DNA from 3 places in the Streptomyces sp. NPDC088400 genome. Region 2 is predicted to be linked to each of the others. Evidence: riboswitches for the same ligand, from Rfam matches in the RefSeq annotation. Region 2 holds a riboswitch; each other region holds the start of a gene.
What was found. Region 2 has a riboswitch for cyclic di-AMP ahead of ACIQD6_RS07045 (peptidoglycan DD-metalloendopeptidase family protein). Riboswitches for the same ligand answer to the same signal wherever they lie in the genome.
Positions count from the first base shown of each region.

Region 1 (6,722 bases), on a different contig from region 2:
GCAACGGCGCGCTGGTTCCACGGGTGTCGGTGACACCGAGGACGCCGACATGGATGTCGGCCAGGAACCGCTCGCGTTCGTCACCTTGCATGACGGGCACCATCGAACAGCCTCCACAACTCGATCCGGACCGGTAGGCCCCAACAGCCCCGGCGGTAAGGGAGAGCAGCGGAACCGGGGCGGCGACCCACTCGGCCACCGCGCCGCGGGCGGGTCGCACGCACCCGCCGGACTCCGCAGCAAACGTCTCGCGGTACCGGTATGCCCCCGCCTACTCCAGATGACCCCGAAAGTAATCCATTTGGGGGTTTAATACTACGAATGCACCGGTAGGGGAAATATCCGACTGCGAGAACTGAGGGCGCCCGAAGCGGGATTCACCTAAGGTAGCCAGTCGGATACTTTGTGTGGTCTACGTCGAGATCCTCCTTCGGGGCCGCCTCGATCAGGAGGGCCGCCTCGATCAGGCCGGGTTACGCGTGGGGCGTCGTCGCCTGTACGGCTCCGTTACGTGTGCGGCGCTGTTCGGCCGGAGCCCCGGGCGTGCGACCGGGCGGTCGGCCGTCCTGACGAGACCCGCGGAGACCCTGCCGACGCGAGATCACGGAGAGACACAGAGAGACGGAGACAGACATGTCCGTGCCAGCAGCCCGCGTGGAGCGAGTCGGTGTGTTCTGCGGCGCCCGCCCCGGTGCCAGCCCCCAGCATCTGCGACTCGCCACCGAGTTCGGCGGGGCGCTGGCGCGCCGCGGAACGGGACTGGTCTACGGCGCCGGAGGGGTCGGCATCATGGGCGCCGTCGCGGACGCGGCGCTGGACGCCGGGGCCCCGGTCACCGGAGTGATCCCACGACATCTGTACGAACGTGAACAGCCCGACGAGTCGCGGACCGAAGTGATCGTCGTGGAGACGATGCACGAACGCAAGGCGCTGATGTACCGCCTGGCGGCCGGGTTCGCCGTACTCCCCGGCGGCTTCGGCACACTCGACGAACTGCTGGAGGTGGCGACCTGGAACCAGCTGGGCATCCACCACAAGCCGCTCGTCCTGGTCAACCGGGAAGGGTTCTTCGACCCGTTGCTGACGCTCCTGGACAACATGGTCTCCGACGCCTTCATCAGCCCGGAGGAGCGCGTCGTGATCCAGGTCGCCTCCGGGGTCGAGGAGGCCCTGGACCGACTCGTCGAACCGTCACTCCGGCCGGTCGCGCCGACGGCCCCCGCTTCCCCGACGGCCCCCGCCTTCCCTCCGGCCCCGGCCTTCTCGCCGGCCCCGACCGGACCCGCGTGACGCGCGTCACGCGAGCCGACGGTGCATCGGCCTGTTTTGCCTGTGGAGGCGTCGCCCGGAGACACTGGAGGTTCCCGCCAGCCTCGCGAGCCCCCGAAAGCAGCCTGACCGCACATGCACGACCACCTCCCTGTCACCCCGTCGGCCACAAGCGAGACGGGGCCGGACACGGGAACACCTGACGAACCGCTCTCCGGCGGGCTCAAGCAGCGGCATCTGACCATGCTCGGGCTCGGCGGCGTCATCGGGGCCGGGCTCTTCGTCGGCTCAGGGGCCGGGATCGCGGTCGCCGGGCCCGGGATCGTCGTCTCCTACCTGATCGCGGGCGCGCTCGCGATGTGCGTGATGCGGATGCTGGGCGAGATGTCGGCCGCGATGCCGGCGTCGGGGTCCTTCTCCGTACACGCCGAGCGGGCCCTCGGCCGGTGGGCCGGGTTCAGCGTGGGCTGGCTGTACTGGTTCCTGCTGGTCGTCGTACTGGCCGTGGAGGCGACGGGCGCGGCGCAGATCGCGCACGGCTGGCTGCCGTCCGTACCCCAGTGGGCGTGGGTACTGCTCTTCATGCTGCTCTTCACCGGCACGAACCTCGCCGCCGTGAAGAATTTCGGCGAGTTCGAGTTCTGGTTCGCCGCCCTGAAGGTCTTCGCGATCGTCGCGTTCCTGGTCCTCGGGCTGCTCGCGATCTTCGGCATCCTGCCCGACACCGACCCCGTCGGCCTCACGAACCTCACCGGGCAGGGCGGCTTCCTGCCGGGTGGCTGGCAGGGCGTCGTCTCCGGTGTCCTCGCCGTCGTCTTCGCCTTCGGCGGCCTGGAGGTCGTCACGATCGCGGCGGCCGAGTCCGACGACCCGGTGCGCTCGGTGGCCAGGGCGGTGCGCAGCTCGGTGTTCCGGATCCTGTTCTTCTACGTCGGCTCGATGCTGGTCATCGTGACCGCGTTGCCGTGGACGGCGCAGAAGGCGGGGCTGAGTCCGTACGTCACCGTCCTCGACGCGATCGGCGTCCCGTCCGCCGGGCAGATCATGAACATCGTCGTGTTCGTGGCTCTGCTCTCGGCGCTCAACGCCAACCTCTACGGGGCGTCCCGGATGGTCTTCTCGCTCGCCGAACGGGGTGAGGCGCCGGGCTCGCTGCGAAAGGTGAGCGAGGGGGGCGTGCCGCGCCGGGCGGTCCTGGCCTCCGTGGCGTTCGGCTTCGTCTCCGTGCTGCTCAATCTGAAGTGGCCCGACTCGGTCTTCCTCTACATGCTCAACTCGGTCGGCGCGGTGCTCCTCTTCGTATGGGCGCTGATCGCCGCGTCGCAGCTGCGCCTGCGGCGGCGTATCGAGGAGGAGGCACCGGAACGCCTGATCCTGAAGATGTGGCTCTTCCCGGGCCTGACCATCGCGGCGCTGGTCGCGATGGCGGTCTTGTTCGGGCTGATGCTGACCGACGACACGGCGCGTCCGCAGCTGCTGTGGTCCCTGGGTGCGGCGGCACTCGTCCTGGCGGTGGCGGGCCTGCGGGAGCTGCGCGCACGCCGCGTGTGAACCGGACGCCGGAATTCCGTGCGGCCCGGCCGCTCCACCGCCGTGTCGCCCGCCACCGATACGCGGGCCCCTGTCCGGCGCGAATCATCGCTCCGGCAGGGGCCCGCGTATCGGCGTCCTGACGAATCCCGGCAGGGACTGTCAGTAGGGGCCGTTCACATTGTCGATCGAGCCGTACTTGTCGGCGGCGTAGTTGCACGCGGCCGTGATGTTGGCGACCGGGTCGTAGCTGTCGGTCGACGTACCGGGCACGTGGTAGGCCTGGAACGTCGGGTCGATGACCTGGAGGAGCCCCTTGGACGGGGTGCCGGCCACGGCGTTGGAGTCCCAGTTGTTGATGGCCGCCGGGTCGCCCGCGGACTCGCGGATGATGTTGCGGTGGATGCCGTCGTAGGTGCCCGGAATGCCGTGGGCGGCCATGACGTCCAGCGACTCCTTGATCCAACCGTCCAGGTTGTCGGAGTACGTCTTCTCCGCCGCCGCCTGGACGACCGTGGCGCCCGCACCGGACTTCGCGTTTTCGGCACTCGCCTGTGTGGCAGCGCCGGCCGTGGCCTTCTCGGCCTTGGCCTTCTCGCCGATCGACAGCTTGGTGCCGGGGTGAAGCAGCGACGGGTCGTCGCCGACGGCCTTCTCGTTGTCCTGGTACAGCTTCTTCCAGCCGCCGCTCAGGGAATGCGCGTGCGCGATCTTGGAAAGAGAATCACCCGCGACCACGGAGTAGCTGGCCGGCTTGGCCTTGACGGCGGCGGGCGCGGTAGCCGCTTCGGCGGCGACATGACCCGCCGACGGGGCCGCACTGGCGGTGGTCGCGGCCACCAGCGGAAGGGCGAGTACGGCGCCACCCGCGCCCACGGCGACGAGGCCTCGGGCGAGCGGGCTGATTCTGGGACGACGGTGCTTGGCCTTTGCGGGCATGACGAATTCCTCTCCGTCGCCTGCGAGGTGAGCTGTCGGGTTCGGGCGGGAGATGCCCGGCCGCGTGGGAATGCGACTTCACCCCTAGCCGGTCCGGTATCGGATCAGCGACTTACCTGGGTTCCCCGCTCCTGCCGTAGGTGAGTGGGTGTGGTTTCCGGACAGCGGCAGGATTCGGCGTTCTATCCGGAGTGACGTGAAACTAGACGAGAACGTCCGGGCGAAACAAGTCCTGAATTCACAACGCCCCTCCATAAGGGAATCCGAACCGGCAAATCCCGGTCTCCCCATTCCACGCCAGGAAACTCAACTCTCCTTCCCTGTGAGCGAAGTGGACGGGCGAGCAAGAACCTCACCGCGGCGCAGGGCGTGACGGGAATCACGAGGCAAGGGGGGGATGCGCGTCACAACACCGAACAGAGGGCAGTAAGTTACGCGAATATTCCAAATAAGACTTAAAGCAAGAACGCCAGCAAAACGCCCATATGGGCGGCTGATGCTGTACGGGCCTCGTACTCCGCGACGACGACGCGACCGACGCCCCGGGACGCGCCCACCCCGACACCGCCCCATCCCGACATCGCCCGGCCGGGCAGCAACACCGACACTCCAGAGTTCGTTCCCACACAGCGAGTCACCCTCGTCCGGCCACTCCTTGCCCGGGTGCGCCGTCGGCGGCATCAAATGGGCAGCGACGGTCGCATTTCTGACTGCCTGTCGTCACATCACTCAGGAATATGATCTCCCGCTCAAGGCAACCGGGTTCATCCGGCAATGCAGGGCGATCGGGAGTCAGAAACCTTTCCGGCGCTTCCTTTTACCCGAGAACCGGCGAATTCCAGATTCTGGAGTCTGCGGAATACGCGGCACAGGGCTCGGGGATGTGGAGCGTCACCGGAGAATTGCCGACCGACACGGCTCTCGCCCCGCCCACTCGCGGGCGTCAGCCTGCCAGGCAGTCGCGCACAGCCGCGACGAGGCGGTCCGCACGGGCGTCGCCGTGGCCGATCATGCGGTTGGCGGTGTACGCGAAGCCCACGCCGAACTCGTCGTCGCCGAAGGCGAATTGGCCGCCGGCTCCGTCGTTGCCGAAACTGCGCTCCCCCAGCATCGGCCGGAAGGCCGGCGAGTCGAGCAGGAAGCCCGAGCCCCAGCGTGCCCCGGCGTCGAAGCCCAGCCACCCCTTGCCGGACGACATCTCGCGGACCGCGTCCGTCACGGTGTCCGGTGTGAGCAGCCGCTCCCGGCCCTCGATGCCGGTCACGGTGGCGGCGTAGAGCCCGGCAAGTCCGCTCGCCGACGCCGTGGCACCGGCTCCGGGCAGCTCCATTCCCAGCAGCGCCGGGTCGTTCCAGCCGTGCGGCTCGTCGAGACCGGGGAAGGCCAGGGCTCCGTTCATCGTCACGATGCGGGTGAGCAGGTGCTCGGGCCCTGGCATCCCCGGCCGTCCCTCGGCCTCGACGAGCCGGGCACGGCCGGCCGTCTCCTCGGTGGGCAGGCCGATCCAGGCCCGTAGTCCCAGCGGGTCGCCCACGACGCGGCGGAAGTACGCGCCGGGAGTGAGCCCGGTGATGCGCCGGATGACCTCACCGATGAGGAAGCCGAAGACGTGACCGTGGTACTCGTACGCCGTGTCCGGCTCCCACAGCGGCTTCTGCTCCTCCATGGCCCGGGTCACCGGTGTCCAGCCGGCGATCTCCTCGAAGCTGAGTACCCGGTCGAGGGCGGGGAGTCCCGCCCGGTGCCCGAGGACCATGCGGCAGGTGATGGCGTCCTTGCCGTGCTGCGCGAACTCGGGCCAGTACCGGCTCACCGGGGCGTCGAGGTCGAGGCGTCCCTCCTGCGCGAGGAGGTGGGCGCACAGGCTCACGATGCCCTTGGCACAGGAGAAGACCGGCACCACTGTGGCCTGGTCCCACGGCCGGCCGGTCCGCTGGTCCGCGACCCCGCCCCACAGATCCACGACCTTGCGTCCGCCGGCGAACACCGTGACGGCAGAGCCGAGTTCGGGGAACTCGGTGAAGTTCCGCGCGAACACGTCGGCGACGGCTCCGAAGTGCTCGTCGGCCCATCCGTTGCGCTGATCCACCGTGTCGCGCCCTCCGCATGGCCGTGGGGGCTCGTTGTGCCCAGGGGGTACGCGCCTCTGCCTCCCACGGTCGTTGACCGGGTCACAGTACGGCGATGCGCGATCTCGTCACGAACGATTTAGCTCGCGGACCGGCCTCAGGTCGACACCCCAGGCCTGGTGAGGCCGCTCTCATAGGCGACGATGACAAGTTGCGCTCGGTCGCGGGCATTCAGCTTGGCAAGCAGGCTGCTCACATGAGTCTTCACGGTCGGCAGACCGATCACCAGACGCCCGGAGATCTCGGCGTTCGACAATCCGTTCGCGATCAGCACGAGCACCTCCTGTTCCCGCTGGGTGAGCCCGGCAAGTCTTGGTGTGGGCCGGAATGTCTGGAGCACTTCGCCGCGGGGAGAGAACTTCGCGAGGAGGCGGCGCGTGACGGTCGGTGCCAACACACCGTCGCCGTCGGCTATGACGCGAATACCGGCGACCAGGTCGGAGGGCGAGGCGTCCTTCAGCATGAACCCGCTGGCACCTGCCTGAAGGGCCGGGTAGACATACTCGTCCATGTCGAACATGGTGAGAGCAAGCACGCGAACGTCTGCCATTGAGTCGTCGGAGCAGATCTGCCGCGTAGCGGCCACGCCGTCCATGACGGGCATACGCAGGTCCATCAGAACGACATGTGGTTTCAGCTCTCGGGCCAGTTCCACTGCCATGGCGCCGTCACTTGCCTCCCCGATCGCCTCCATTCCGGGGGTCGAATCGACAAGGAGACGGAAACTCCCACGCAACAGTGCCTGATCGTCCGCGACCAGCACCCGGACCGCCTCGGCCATCCCGGATTCCTCGCATGGTGTTCATTGGGCCATCGACTTCCGTCACGTTAGCAGTGCTGTTTCTCAAGGACCTT
Region 1 covers NZ_JBIVMZ010000007.1:283,607-290,328, forward strand. Annotated here, with positions in the region: gene ACIQD6_RS19850 (pyridoxamine 5'-phosphate oxidase family protein) at 1-91, opposite strand, end outside; gene ACIQD6_RS19855 (TIGR00730 family Rossman fold protein) at 634-1,290, shown strand; gene ACIQD6_RS19860 (amino acid permease) at 1,405-2,820, shown strand; gene ACIQD6_RS19865 (transglycosylase SLT domain-containing protein) at 2,962-3,738, opposite strand; cyclic di-AMP (ydaO/yuaA leader) riboswitch at 3,743-3,928, opposite strand; gene ACIQD6_RS19870 (serine hydrolase domain-containing protein) at 4,682-5,827, opposite strand; gene ACIQD6_RS19875 (response regulator) at 5,965-6,648, opposite strand.
Region 1: it holds a riboswitch for cyclic di-AMP, as region 2 does, so the genes downstream of both, ACIQD6_RS19865 (transglycosylase SLT domain-containing protein) here and ACIQD6_RS07045 (peptidoglycan DD-metalloendopeptidase family protein) in region 2, are expected to answer to the same signal.

Region 2 (6,722 bases):
CTTCGTACTGGACCGGGCCGGGGTCACCGGCACCGACGGGCCGTCCCACAACGGCATGTGGGACATGTCGGTCCTGCAGTGCGTGCCGGGCCTGCGGATCGCCGCGCCGCGCGACGCCGGACAGCTGCGGGCCCAGCTGCGTGAGGCCGTGGACGTGGCCGACGCGCCGACCGTCGTGCGTTATCCCAAGGAGTCGGCGGGGACAACAGTCCCGGCCGTAGGGCGCGTGGGCGGGATGGACGTCCTGCACCGCGAGGAGAACGCGGAGGTGCTGCTCGTGTCGGTGGGAGCCCTCGCGACCGTCTGCCTCACGGCGGCGGACCTGCTCGCGGGCGCCGGTATCCGCTGCACCGTGGTCGACCCGCGCTGGGTCAAGCCCGTCGACGAACAGCTCGCGCCGCTCGCCGCCTCGCACCGCCTGGTCGCGGTCGTCGAGGACAACAGCCGCAGCGGCGGGGTGGGGTCGGCCGTCGGCCAGTCGCTGCGGGACGCGGGGGTGGACGTACCCCTGCGGACGTACGGCATTCCCGAGCGGTTCCTGGCCCATGCCAAACGGAGTGAGGTGCTGGCCGACATCGGCCTCACGCCGGTGGAGATCGCGGGACAGATCGGCGCCGCGCTCGCACACAAGGAGAACAGGGAATGACCAAGCCCATGGAGCCCCCTCAGGTCAGGGAGCCCGAGGAGCCCGCCCGGCTCGGGGAGCCGGCGGATTTCGACCTCAACCGGCTGCTCGCGGAGCGCGGCACCGAGCGCTACGAGCTGCACTCCAAGCACCTCAACCACCAGCTCCCGCGCATGTTGCACACCATCGGCTTCGACCGGGTCTACGAGCGGGCCGAGGGCGCCTACTTCTGGGACGCGGACGGCAACGACTACCTGGACATGCTGGCGGGCTTCGGCGTGATGGGCCTCGGCCGGCACCACCCCGTCGTACGCAAGGCGCTCCACGACGTCCTCGACGCCTCGCTCGCCGACCTCACCCGCTTCGACTGCCAGCCGCTGCCCGGACTGCTCGCCGAGCGGCTGCTGGCGCACAGCCCGCATCTGGACCGGGCGTTCTTCGGGAACAGCGGTACGGAAGCGGTCGAGACGGCCCTGAAATTCGCCCGGTACGCGACCGGGCGAACAAGGATCCTGTACTGCTCGCACGCCTTCCACGGACTGACCACCGGCTCGCTGTCGGTCAATGGCGAGGACGGCTTCCGGGACGGGTTCGCGCCGCTGCTGCCCGACACCGCGATCGGACTCGGCGATCTCGACGCGCTGGAGAAGGAGCTGAAGCGCGGCGATGTGGCCGGGTTCGTCATCGAGCCGATCCAGGGCAAGGGGGTGCACGAGAGCCCGCCCGGCTTTCTGCGCCAGGCCCAGGAACTGCTCCACCGGCACAAGGCGTTGCTCATCGCGGACGAGGTGCAGACCGGCCTCGGCAGGACCGGCGACTTCTACGCGTACCAGCACGAGGAAGGCGTGGAGCCAGATCTGGTCTGTGTGGCGAAGGCGCTCTCCGGCGGATATGTGCCCGTCGGCGCGACCCTCGGCAAGGACTGGATCTTCAAGAAGGTCTACTCCTCGATGGACCGGGTGCTGGTCCACTCGGCGAGCTTCGGATCCAACGCCCAGGCCATGGCGGCGGGCCTGGCCGTCCTGTCGGTGATGGAGAACGAGAAGACCGTCGCCAACGCGCGGGTGACCGGCGATCTGCTCAGGTCGCGGCTGGCCGCGCTGGTGGACCGCTACGAGTTGCTGCACGAGGTACGGGGCCGGGGGCTGATGATCGGCATCGAGTTCGGCCGGCCGAACTCGATCAAGCTGCGCAGCCGTTGGACGATGCTCCAGGCGGCACGCAAGGGGCTCTTCGCCCAGATGGTGGTCGTACCCCTGCTCCAGAAGCACCGCATCCTCACCCAGGTCTCCGGCGACCATCTGGAGGTGATCAAGCTGATTCCGCCGCTGACCATCGGCGAACAGGAGGTCGAGCGCTTCGTGGACGCCTTTACGGCGGTCATGGACGACGCTCACGGAGGCGGCGGGCTGATGTGGGACTTCGGCAGGACACTGGTGAAGCAGGCTGTGGCCAACCGTTAGGGGGATCCCGGATCTTTTGCCTCTGAGGTAAGAAACTTGCCCCAGAGGAAAGATCCTGGCGCAATGGGGGTATGACCGCTTTTCCCGGTGGAGAGGCAGCCGACGCGCTGCCCGAACAGCTGCCCGATGTCGCGCCACGCCTGCGCGAGCTGCGCCGCAGTCGCCGGCTCACTCTGGAGGCCGCCGCCCGGCGGGCGGGGCTTTCCCCCGCTCACCTCTCCCGCCTGGAGACGGGCCGCCGCCAGCCGTCCCTGCCGATGCTGCTGGGCCTGGCACGTATCTACGGTACGACCATCTCCGAACTGCTCGGTGAGATGCCTCCGGAGCGCGAACCCATCGTCCGCGCCGACCGGACGGAGCCTGTCGAGGCCGGTGGCTGGACGTACCACCAGGCGGGTGGGCCGGGCCGGGCCATGCAGCCGCTGCGGCTCCAGGTGCCGTACGGGGCGCAGGGTGACCTCGTCCGCGTACACCCGGGGGAGGAGTGGCTCTATGTCCTCGACGGGCGGCTGCGGCTGAATCTCGGGGACGTCGTCCATATGCTCGGTCCAGGGGACAGCGCGCACTTCGACTCGCTCACCCCGCACCGGATCGCGGCGGACGGAACCGGCGGAACCGAGCTGCTCTTTGTCCACACCCTGCTGCAGAGTCCCGCCGCCGAGCTGTGCTTCGGCGGCGGCACTCATCGCCGCTGATCTTCTGGAGAGAGGCCTGTCACCATGACGGACAATTCAGACGCAGCATTCGATTCGGGTCGTTCGGATCAGAGGTCGGCCGAGTCGGTGGGGAGCCCGGAGAGGGTGATGAACGAGGAGAAGTCGTTTCCCCGGGGGCTGGTCATCCGGCTCTTCGCCTACCTGGTGGCCGGGCATCTCTTCGCGGGCTTCCTCTATCTGCTCTTCACCGTGGGAGCGGAAGGCCGATAATTTCGTGGCTTTTGGCTTGGATGTCCGGCCACGGCCCGGCGCGGGTCAGTCTTCGTCGAGGAGGCGGGCGCGCAGCCGCTCGCGGGTCTCCGGGGCGAGCCTCAGTCCCTCGGTCAAATAGCGGTCGGTGCTGCCCCACGTCTTCTCGATGGTCTCGAAGGCCGCTGCGAGGTACTCGGCGCGGGCGTCGAAGAGCGGGCCGAGCAGCTCCATCACCTCCGGCGAGGTCCCGGCCGGTGACGTGTCGCTGCGGACGATCCGGTAACGGCGGTGCGGATCGTTCGACTTCAGGTAGTCCGCCTCGATCGCCTCGGGCTCGACGCCGACCGCCAGCAGGGACACCGCGATGGAGAGCCCCGCCCGGTCCTTGCCCGCCGCGCAGTGCATGAGCGCGGGGACGCTGTCCTCGGCGAGGGCGTGCAGGACGCGGCTGTGTTCGGCGGTGCGGTCCGCGATGATCGAGCGGTACGAGTTGGTCATCCGGGCGGCGGCTTTGCCCTCGGCGAGGATCGAGTGCAGCTGCTCCAGGTCGCCGTGCCGGATCATCCGCCAGAACTCGGCGCCGTCGGCCGGGTCGGAGAGCGGAATGTTCACATGGCGTACGCCCGCCAGTTCCACATCCGCGCCGTCGAGCTTGAGATCGGCGGAGTTGCGGAAGTCGAAGATCGTGTGCAGGCCGAGAGTGGAGAGGAAGGCCGAATCGGTCGCGGTGGCGTTGGCGAGATGGCCGCTGCGGAAGAGTGTGCCGTACCGCACCTGCCGACCGTCCGTGGTCGGAAGCCCGCCCACGTCCCGGAAGTTGCGCACTCCGGTCAGCTCGGGCTCCGTCGACGGGACCTGCGGCACCTTCTGCGTCACGGCCTGCTCCTCCGTGTCCGCCGTCGGCGCTGCTCGCCGACGACACCGATTCCTGACCCTGAGGCTTTCCGGCCCCACGACTTCCTGACTCTATGACATCTGTACCAGGGGCAATCGATTCAATGGCGGGATCCGGATGTGCCTGCGTGTGCCTGCCGAGGACGGCCCGGGTGGCTGGAGTTCGCTCATATCCAGGTCTGTCCGTATTGGGTAATTACATGCAACATGCCCCACTCGCGAGGGAGATGGACCCCGACTCGTGAGCAGGATCATATCCGTGACGTTCTGTGCTGACGCCGCGCATACGAATTGCCGTGTCACACGGGTGGGGAAGATCGGTAATCCACTCAGTGTCACCGACGGGCCCGGGTAATGACGCAGCGCGTTCGGGCATCGGGAAAGATCTGCTTGTTACGGCCGTCCGACTCGCTTACGTTCACTTTCAATCCGAGCGGAACGCCGAATCCTGCCGCCGCCCGGAATTCTTATCCATCCATCCACGCGTGGCAGGAGCGGGGGACCCAGGTAGTACGCCGTTCCGTCAGTACGGACGGCTTGGGGTGAAGTCGCGTGCCAGGCGCGGCCGGGCATCTCCAGCCCGAACCCGACAGCTCACCTCGTAGGCGCCGGAGAGGAATTCGCCATGCCCGCGAAGGGTAAGCACCGCCGTCCCAAGGCCAACCCGATCTCACGCGGATTCATCGCCGCCGGTACGGGCGGCGCCGCCATCGCGCTCCCGCTGATCGGTGCCACCGGCGCGCACGCCGCCGAGAAGGCCGCACCGGCCGCCGCGCCGCAGGCCGCCGAGTCCACCGCCGAGCACGCGGCCCGGAATGTCTCCGCCGCGCAGGCGCAGGGGGGCGTGAAGCAGGCCGCGACCCAGACCGCGAAGACGTACGCCGTGGTCTCCGGCGACTACCTGTCCAGGATCGCCGACGAGCAGAAGGTCAGAGGCGGCTGGCAGAAGCTGTACGACGACAACCGTTCGGTGGTCGGTGACGACCCGTCGATGATCCACCCCGGTCTGAAGCTGACCATCGGCACGAAGTCCGCCGGCGGTGGCTCGGAGGCCCCGGCCTCGGAGGCCCCGGCGAAGGCCGAGGCCCCGGTCAAGTCCTCCAGCGGATCCACCGGTGAGTCCTCGGGATCCGGTGCCACCGAGCGCAAGGCTCCCGCCGCCAACACCGGCTCGCAGAGCAGCGGTTCGGACTTCGCCAAGCCCGTTGACGCGCCCGTCACCACCCAGTACCGCGCGTCCGGCGGCAGCTGGTCCAGTGGCTACCACACCGGCGTGGACTTCTCGGCGTCCTCGGGCAGCACCGTCAAGGCGGTCGGCGCGGGCACCGTCGTGTCCGCCGGCTGGGGCGGCTCGTACGGCAATGAGGTCGTCATCCGGCACGACGACGGCAAGTACTCGCAGTACGGTCACATGTCGTCCCTCGCCGTCTCCACCGGCCAGAGTGTCGGCGAGGGCCAGCAGATAGGCCTCTCCGGTGCCACCGGAAATGTCACGGGACCGCACCTGCACTTCGAAATCCGCACCGGTCCGGACTACGGCTCGGACATCGACCCGCTGGCCTTCCTCCGCCAGCAGGGCGTCAACGTCTGACCCTGCACGTCATTCGCCCCTCCGCGCCTTCGCGTCTTCGTTCTTTTCGCACCGGCGCGCGCTGCCCGGCACTTTCGGTGCCGGGCAGCTCCTGTTTTCCGCTATTCCCGCTTGGTCGAAAATTGACCGATGGCGTATCTCACCCCACGTCAACCCCTCCTTACGGTCGCGTAGGTCACATCTCCGGGTGGAGGATGTCCTGCTGTGGCAAACGACGATTCGAGAACAAGAACCAGTGACACATTCGGGTCGTACACGGCGCTCGGTGACAGCTTCACGGAGGGCGTGGGAGACCCAGGGCCCGACGGGGCCTTCGTCGGCTGGGCAGACCGGCTCGCGGTACTGCTCGCCGACCAATTGCCGGACCCGGGAAGGGCGGCCGACACCGTTCACGGTGATTTCCGGTACGCGAATCTCGCCGTACGCGGTCGGCTCCTCGACCAGATCGTGGCGGAGCAGATACCGCGGGCGAAGGAACTCGCCCCGGACCTGGTGACGTTCTGCGCCGGCGGGAACGACATCATCCGGCCCGGCACCGACCCCGACGATGTCGCCGAGCGCTTCGAGCGAGCCGTCGCCGACCTCACCAACAGCGTCGGCACGGTCATGCTGACCACCGGCTTCGACACCCGTGGCGTACCGGTGCTGCGTCATCTGCGCGGCAAGATCGCCACGTTCACCGCCCATACCCGGTCCATCGCGGACCGCTACAACTGCCCGGTACTCGACCTCTGGTCGCTGAAGTCCGTACAGGACAGGCGAGCCTGGGACGGCGACCGGCTGCACATGTCGCCCGAGGGGCACACCCGAGTGGCGCTGCGCGCCGCCCAGGTACTCGGCGTCGATGTGCCGGCCGACCCGGATCAGGTATGGCCGCCCGAGCCGCCGCGCGGCACGTTGGAGGTGCGGCGCGACAACATCCACTGGGCACGCGAATATCTGGTGCCCTGGATCGGGCGCCGGCTGCGCGGAGAATCGTCCGGCGACCATATGGAAGCCAAGCGGCCCGACCTGCTGCCGCTGAAACACTGACGCGGGAAAGCGGCCGGGATGGGGGAGCGGCCGGGATGGGGGAGGGGCGCGAGACGGGGGCGGAGGGGCTGATGGGGGGCGTCCTACGCTCCTGTCGCTCCTGCCGGGATCCGCTCCAGGACCCCGCCGGCGAACACGTCGTACAACGGCAGCGTCTCCAGATGCACATAGCCGATATGGCAGTCGCACACCGCCAGCGGACAGGCCCG
Region 2 covers NZ_JBIVMZ010000002.1:471,806-478,527, forward strand. Annotated here, with positions in the region: gene dxs (1-deoxy-D-xylulose-5-phosphate synthase) at 1-646, shown strand, start outside; gene ACIQD6_RS07025 (aspartate aminotransferase family protein) at 655-2,088, shown strand; gene ACIQD6_RS07030 (helix-turn-helix domain-containing protein) at 2,160-2,783, shown strand; gene ACIQD6_RS07035 (DUF6126 family protein) at 2,892-3,014, shown strand; gene ACIQD6_RS07040 (tyrosine-protein phosphatase) at 3,060-3,872, opposite strand; cyclic di-AMP (ydaO/yuaA leader) riboswitch at 4,320-4,511, shown strand; gene ACIQD6_RS07045 (peptidoglycan DD-metalloendopeptidase family protein) at 4,516-5,481, shown strand; gene ACIQD6_RS07050 (SGNH/GDSL hydrolase family protein) at 5,686-6,513, shown strand; partial or broken gene ACIQD6_RS07055 (STM4011 family radical SAM protein) at 6,541-6,722, opposite strand, start outside.

Region 3 (6,722 bases), on a different contig from region 2:
GGTTCGGTACGGCCCGGCATGGGGCCGTACGGATGCCAGACGTGGGCCCGGTCCAGGGCGAGCAGTTCTTGGGGGGCAAGCTCAGGCATTGGGAGCCAGGTCCGTACCGGCGCCGCGGCGGCGTACCGCCACCAGGTCCGTACGAACCGAGGAGCTTTCCTCCGTACGAGGCGCGCCGCTCTCGTGCCCGCCGCTGTCGCGTCCGGCACTCTCGGATCCGGCGCCCTCGGCGGCTCCGCCTCCGCATGCCCCGGTGTTCCCGCCGGCCTCGTCCCCGCCGCACGGCGCACAGCCGCCGCTCCGGTGGCCGGGCAGCGTCGACGTGTCCGCGCCCTCCACCTCGAAGCCCGCGTCCGTGATCATGTCGAGGTCGGCCTTGCCCTCCTGGCCCTCGCTGGTGAGGTAGTCGCCGAGGAAGATCGAGTTGACCAGGTGGAGCGCGAGCGGCTGCAGGGTGCGCAGGTGCACCTCGCGCCCGCCCGCGAGCCTGACCTCCACGTCCGGGCAGACGAAGCGTGTCATCGCCAGGATCCGCAGGCAGCGCTGCGGGGTGAGGTGCCATTCCTTGGCGAGCGGGGTCCCTTCCATCGGGATCAGGAAGTTGACCGGCACCGAGTCCGGGTCCAGCTCGCGCAGGGAGAAGACGACATCGACCAGGTCCGCGTCGCTCTCACCCATGCCGGCGATCAGCCCGGAACAGGCGGACAGGCCGGCCGCCTGGGCCTGCTGCACGGTGTCGACCCGGTCGGCGTAGGTGTGGGTGGTGGTGATGTCGCCGTATGTCGCCTCGGACGTATTGAGGTTGTGGTTGTACGCGTCGGCGCCCGCGGCCCGGAGCCGTTCGCCCTGCCCGTTGGAGAGCAGTCCGAGACAGGCGCACACCTCGACGCCCTCGTTCTGCTCCTTGATCGCCTCGATGGTCCGCGAGACGCGGTCGACGTCCCGGTCCGTCGGCCCCCGGCCGCTGGCGACGATGCAGACCCGCTTGGCCCCGCCCGCGACCCCGGCGGCCGCCATCTTCGAGGCTTCATCGGGTTTCAGCCAGGTGTATTTGAGGATCTCCGCCTTCGAGCCCAGCCGCTGGGAACAGTACGAGCAGTCCTCCGGGCACAGGCCGGACTTGAGGTTGATCAGATAGTTCAGTTTCACCCGCCGCCCGAACCACTGCCGGCGTACCTTGCCCGCCGCGGCCACCACGTCGAGCAGCTCGTCGTCGGACGTCGCCAGTACGGCGAGCGCCTCTTCGCGGGTCGGCAGCTCGCGCCGCAGGCCCTTCTCCACCAGCGTCTTCAGCAGATCCATGGTGCTGATCCTGGCCTACCGGGCGGCCCCGGGCAAAGGAGGAACCCAACAACACCGTGGGATCGAGGTGTGTGCATCACCACACCATGTTCCGTTGCTTCCCCGGTTAGAGTCTGTGCGCAGCCTACAAAAGGACCGGAGACATGGTGCAGGACCCCTTCGGCTGGACCGACGACGAGGCGCGGTCCCGCGAGCGGTCGGGACTGGTCCGTACGCTCCGGCCGCGCCCGGCCGACTCCGCCCTGCTGGACCTGGCGAGCAACGACTATCTGGGCCTCGCCCGGCACCCCGCGGTGACCGGGGCCGCCGCGGACGCGGCCCGTCTCTGGGGCGCGGGCTCCACCGGCTCCCGGCTGGTGACGGGCAGCACGGACCTGCACGCCGAACTGGAACGGGAACTGGCCGAATTCTGCGGTTTCGAGGCCGCGCTCGTCCTCTCCTCCGGTTACGCGGCCAATCTCGCGGCCCTCACCGCGCTGACCGCGCGCGGCTCGCTGCTGCTGTCCGACGCGGGCAACCACGCCTCGATCGTGGACGGCTGCCGGCTGTCGCGCGCCGAGACCGCCGTCGTCCCGCACGCGGATCCCGAGGCCGTGCACAAGACACTCGGCACCCACCCCGGTCGGCGGGCGCTCGTGGTGAGCGACGCGGTGTTCTCGGTGGACGGCGACGCGGCGCCCCTGCGGGAACTGGACGAGGCCTGCCGTACGCACGGCGCGGCCCTGCTCGTCGACGACGCGCACGGTCTGGGCGTCCTGGGCGACGGCGGCCGGGGCACGCCGAACGCGGCGGGCATCGCGGGCGCGGACGGTGTGGTGGCGACCCTCACGCTCTCCAAGTCCCTGGGCAGCCAGGGCGGTGCGATCCTCGGTCCGGCCCGGGTCGTCGAGCATCTGGTCAACGCCGCGCGCACGTTCATCTTCGACACGGGCCTGGCGCCGGCGGCCGTCGGCGGCGCGCTGGAGAGCCTGCGGCTGCTGCGCCGGGAGCCCGCGCGGGCCGGGCGCGCCCGCGAGGTGGCCCGTACGCTGCACCGGCTGCTCACGGAGGCGGGGCTGACTGCCGTACGACCGGACGCCGCCGTGGTCTCCGTACAGGCGCCGTCCCCGGAGGCGGCCGTGCGCTGGGCGGCCGACTGTCGCGCGGCGGGCCTGGGGGTGGGCTGTTTCCGGCCGCCGTCGGTGCCGGACGGCATCTCACGGATCAGGCTCACCGCGCGTGCCGACCTGACGGACGAACAGATCGGCACGGCGGTACGGACGATCGTGGCAACGGCGTCGGAGGGGGCTGCCGCGTCCGTCGGCTGAGATCCGGTACTCGACTGTCCCGGGCCCACCACCTGAGAGTCCCGGGCTCTGGTCCCGGTGTGTACGTGAACGTGCTCAGGACGCGGCAGCCTCCCCGCACAACGCGTGGACGAACGCCGTCCACGCGCCCGGGGTGAAGGACAGATGCGGCAGGTTCACATCCTTCGAGTCACGTACGGCCAGTCCGTCCGCGCGGGTGCGGGCGGACTCCACGCAGTTGTTCGCCCCGGTGCTGTAGCTGCTGCGCCGCCAGGCCGGGGCGGGGACCGGGGCGGTGGGAAGAGAGGTGGGGGGAGTGGGGGATGGGGGGAGAGTGGAGTCCGAAGTCTGGACTGGGGGCTGTGCGAGGCAAGCGGACATGATGCTCCCTACGCGCCGTCACCGATCCCGGCGATGAGATCCAATGAATCCTTGGGTGAGAGGGCGTGCGCCTGCATGATGCGGAACGCGGCGCAGTACGCCTCAAGGTCTTCTTTCCGCTCAAGATAGAGGCTATTCGTGAGGTGGTCGAGAACGACCAAATCCAGATCAGTAATGTGCGGAAAAGAGAAGATAACGAAAGGTCCAGTGAGCCCGATATAGCCACCGGCGCTGAACGGGAGTACCTGGAGGCGCACATGAGGCAGACCGGCCAGCAGCGATAAGGTCCGTAATTGATCTCGCATCACTTCCGGCCCGCCCACCTCTCTCCGCAGCACGGCCTCGTCGAGCACGGCGTGCAGCTCCAACGGCTGCGCGGCGCGCAGCACTTCCTGGCGGGCGAGGCGCACATCGACCAGGGAGTCGACCGTCGCGGCGGGCAGTCCCTCCAGCGCGGCCCGCGTCACGGCGCGGGCGTACGAGGGCGTCTGGAGCAGCCCAGGGACCACCGAGGTCTCCAGTGTCCGCGCCGTACGGGCCTGGGACTCCAGGCTGATGAAGTCCCGGTACTGGGGCGGGATCACGCCGCCGTACGCCATCCACCACCCGGGCCCGCCGCTCGATGCGCCCGCCAACGCGCCCAGCAAAGCGCGCAGTTGGGGATCGGAGATGCCCAGAGCATCCAGGAGCGCGGCCAGATCGTCGTCCTTCACCCCGCTGACGCCCGTCTCGATCCGGCTGACTTTCGACTGATGCCAGCCGAGCAGCCGCGCCGTGTCCCCGCTCGTGAGGCCCGCGCTCTGTCGCAGCTTGCGCAATTCGTCCCCGAGCCTGCGCCGACGCACCTCTGGAATATGCCGCATGAATTAACCCTTCTCCGCGCTCTCCCGGCCGACGCCATCCGGCGCCGCGCGGAGAAGGTATCTTTCCGGGGCCCAAATACGGTCTCGCGTAGTACGGTTCACCGCTTTGAGCGACAGATATATGCATATCGCGGTGGATCAGCCCGGAGAACGGCACCATGAGTGGCACGCTGGCGCGGAGCACGGTCCGAGGCCGTCCGCGCAGGCATCCGCTCTGTGCCGGGTCCGGTCCGGCGGGAAAGGGACGGCATCGCCATGGCAGACCATCAGGAAGCATCCATCACACTGCCGAGCGATCCCGCGTCGGTGCCGGCGGCCCGAAGATACGTCGCGGACCTGCTGACGGCATGGGGTCTGCCCGGTGAGGCCGAGACCGCCGACACGGTCCGGCTGATCGTCTCGGAACTGGCCACCAACGCGGTGCAGCACACCCTCGGCCAGTCGCCCACCTTCACGGTCGACGTCTGGCTGGAGGAGCGTGACGGGGAGTTGCGGCTGGGGGTCACCGACAGCCACCCGCGCTGGCCGCAGCGGCTGCCGGCGGCCGTACAGCAGGACAACGGCCGCGGCATGGTGATCATCCGCTCGCTGGCGGCCGAGTGCGGCGGCCGGGTCTCCGTCACCCCGACGCCGGAGGGCGGCAAGACCGTCTGGATCGCGTTGCCCTGGACGGCGGCCCCCGTCCAGAGCTGACACACGGTCCGGACAGGGGGCGGGCGCGATCGGACGCTGCCGGAGCGCTCCCGGTCCAGGTCCGTGGACCGGGGCCGCCCCTGTTCACCGCGCCGTACATCCGGTGCGCCGGCTCACCTCACCGGCTCACTTCACCCGCCCGTACCAGACACTCCTGGACCAGATCCTCTCCAGCCGCACCTTGGACCCGGATTTCGGCGAGTGCCAGATCTTGCCCCTGCCCGCGTAGATCCCCACGTGGTAGATGCTGTTCCCGTAGTGGAAGAACACCAGGTCCCCCTTGCGCCGATGGGAGCGCGAGATGTGGCGGGTCTTGTTGTACTGCTGCTGCGCCGTGCGCGGGAGTTTCTTGCCCACCCGCTTGAACGAGTAGAGCGTCAGCCCTGAACAGTCGAAGCGGGACGGCCCGGTGGCGCCCCACCGGTACGGGGAGCCCTGCTTCGAGGCGGCGACCTTCATGGCTTTGACCGCGTGCGTGGCGGCATAGGCGTCGGGTGTCGCGCCGGGCGCGAGCATCGTGCCGCCGACAGCGGCGAGTGTGAGGACCGATACGGCTCCGGTCCGGGACAGCAAAGACGGGACATGTGCCTGCGCAGTCATGCGCAACCCTTCGTCAGCCGCCTGTGAAAGATGACCTGTCGGGTTCGGACTGGCGAAGATGCCCGGCCGCGTGAGCGGCTTCACCCCGAGGGACGGCCCGGACCGCGGGTCATCCCGTACTGATTGGGTCCTCCACTCCTGCCGATCCACTCCTGTCGACCAGTCATCCGGAACGGCGGCAGGACTCGGCGTCCGCCCGGACCGCCCCGCCGCGGTGGCGGGGGCTTGTCGTGCAGGGATCTTGACCTGGCCGTGGCGGATATCCGGGCCGAAACGACGATATGTGAAGTTCATCACGTCTGATCCGTATGGGTGGCGACTCGGTGTGTCGGGCCCGGACGCGGAGCCTTGATGAGGGCCGTAGCTGCGGGGGAATGGGGGGCGCGTTACGGATCTCGCCGCATTGCGCAACTCACTTCCTCGGACTCGTCCATGCAGTTCATACGCTGAACGAGCGAGCCGTTCCCGTATGGGCGCGTCCATACGGGAGGGCCGGACGGTCGTCGGGCGGTCGTCGGGTGGCCGTCCGGGGTGCCAGGGGTGTGCTCAGGCCGGGCGTTCGGGAGGCAGCGTGACCCGTCCCGCCCGTCGCTCACCGTCGAGCACCCGCAGCGCGCGGGCCAGGGTCGCGGCGTGCAGCTCGGTCTCGCCGCGGGTGTGCATGGCCGTCAGGGCGTCCCGCAGGGCGGCGGCTCGGGCGGGGAGTGCCTGTGCGGCGCGGAGGGCGCCGTAGGTGTCCGAGCCCCGGGCCGGGTTGATCCGCCCGAGCAGATCGACGAGCTGGAGGTAGCTGTCGACCATGTCGCCCTCGGCGCGGGTCAGGGCGGGCAGCGGCGGCAGTTCAGGAGGCAGCACCGGTGGTCACCGTCCGCCGGAGGAGCCGGAGGAGCCGGAGGAGCCGGAGGGGGCTGTGGGGTCTGCGGGGTCGGAGGGGTCTGTGGGGCCCGTGGATCCGGGGAGGTCGAGAGAGGTCCTGCGGTTCTCGATCACGTGGTCGATCAGGCCGTAGGCCTTGGCGTCGGCAGCCGTGAAGATCTTGTCGCGTTCGATGTCCTCGGCGATCCGTTCCGCGCTCTGGCCGGTGTGACGTACGAGCAGGGACTCCAGCAGCGCGCGCAGCCGCAGCATCTCGTCCGCGTGGATCGCCAGGTCGGACGGCTGCCCTTGGACGGGGTCCTCGATGACGGGCTGCCGGACGAGGATCCGGGCGCCGGGCAGGGCCATCCGTTTGCCGGGGGCGCCGGCGGCCAGCAGCACGGCCGCGGTGGAGGCGGCCTGGCCGAGGCACGTCGTCTGCACGTCGCAGGTGACGATCCGCATCGTGTCGTAGATCGCGGACATCGCGCTGACCGAGCCGCCCGGCGAGTTGATGTAGAGGCAGATGTCCTGGTCGGGCGCGGCGTATTCGAGGTGGATGAACTGCGCGATCACATCGTTGGCCGCAGTGTCGTCCACGGCGGTGCCGAGGAAGATGATCCGCTCCTCGAGGAGCTTGGAGTACGGGTCGAGGGTGCGGGTTCCGTTGGCCGTCCGCTCGGTGAACTCGGGCAGGACATAGCGGGCCGAAGGGTGGTTCATGGCGTACCTCTCCTCAGCC
Region 3 covers NZ_JBIVMZ010000012.1:90,139-96,860, reverse strand. Annotated here, with positions in the region: gene ACIQD6_RS27405 (adenosylmethionine--8-amino-7-oxononanoate transaminase) at 1-89, opposite strand, end outside; gene bioB (biotin synthase BioB) at 82-1,302, opposite strand; gene ACIQD6_RS27395 (8-amino-7-oxononanoate synthase) at 1,446-2,609, shown strand; gene ACIQD6_RS27390 (DUF397 domain-containing protein) at 2,685-2,969, opposite strand; gene ACIQD6_RS27385 (helix-turn-helix domain-containing protein) at 2,978-3,832, opposite strand; gene ACIQD6_RS27380 (ATP-binding protein) at 4,088-4,525, shown strand; gene ACIQD6_RS27375 (C40 family peptidase) at 4,652-5,125, opposite strand; cyclic di-AMP (ydaO/yuaA leader) riboswitch at 5,139-5,250, opposite strand; gene ACIQD6_RS27370 (hypothetical protein) at 5,672-5,980, opposite strand; gene ACIQD6_RS27365 (ATP-dependent Clp protease proteolytic subunit) at 5,987-6,703, opposite strand.
Region 3: it holds a riboswitch for cyclic di-AMP, as region 2 does, so the genes downstream of both, ACIQD6_RS27375 (C40 family peptidase) here and ACIQD6_RS07045 (peptidoglycan DD-metalloendopeptidase family protein) in region 2, are expected to answer to the same signal.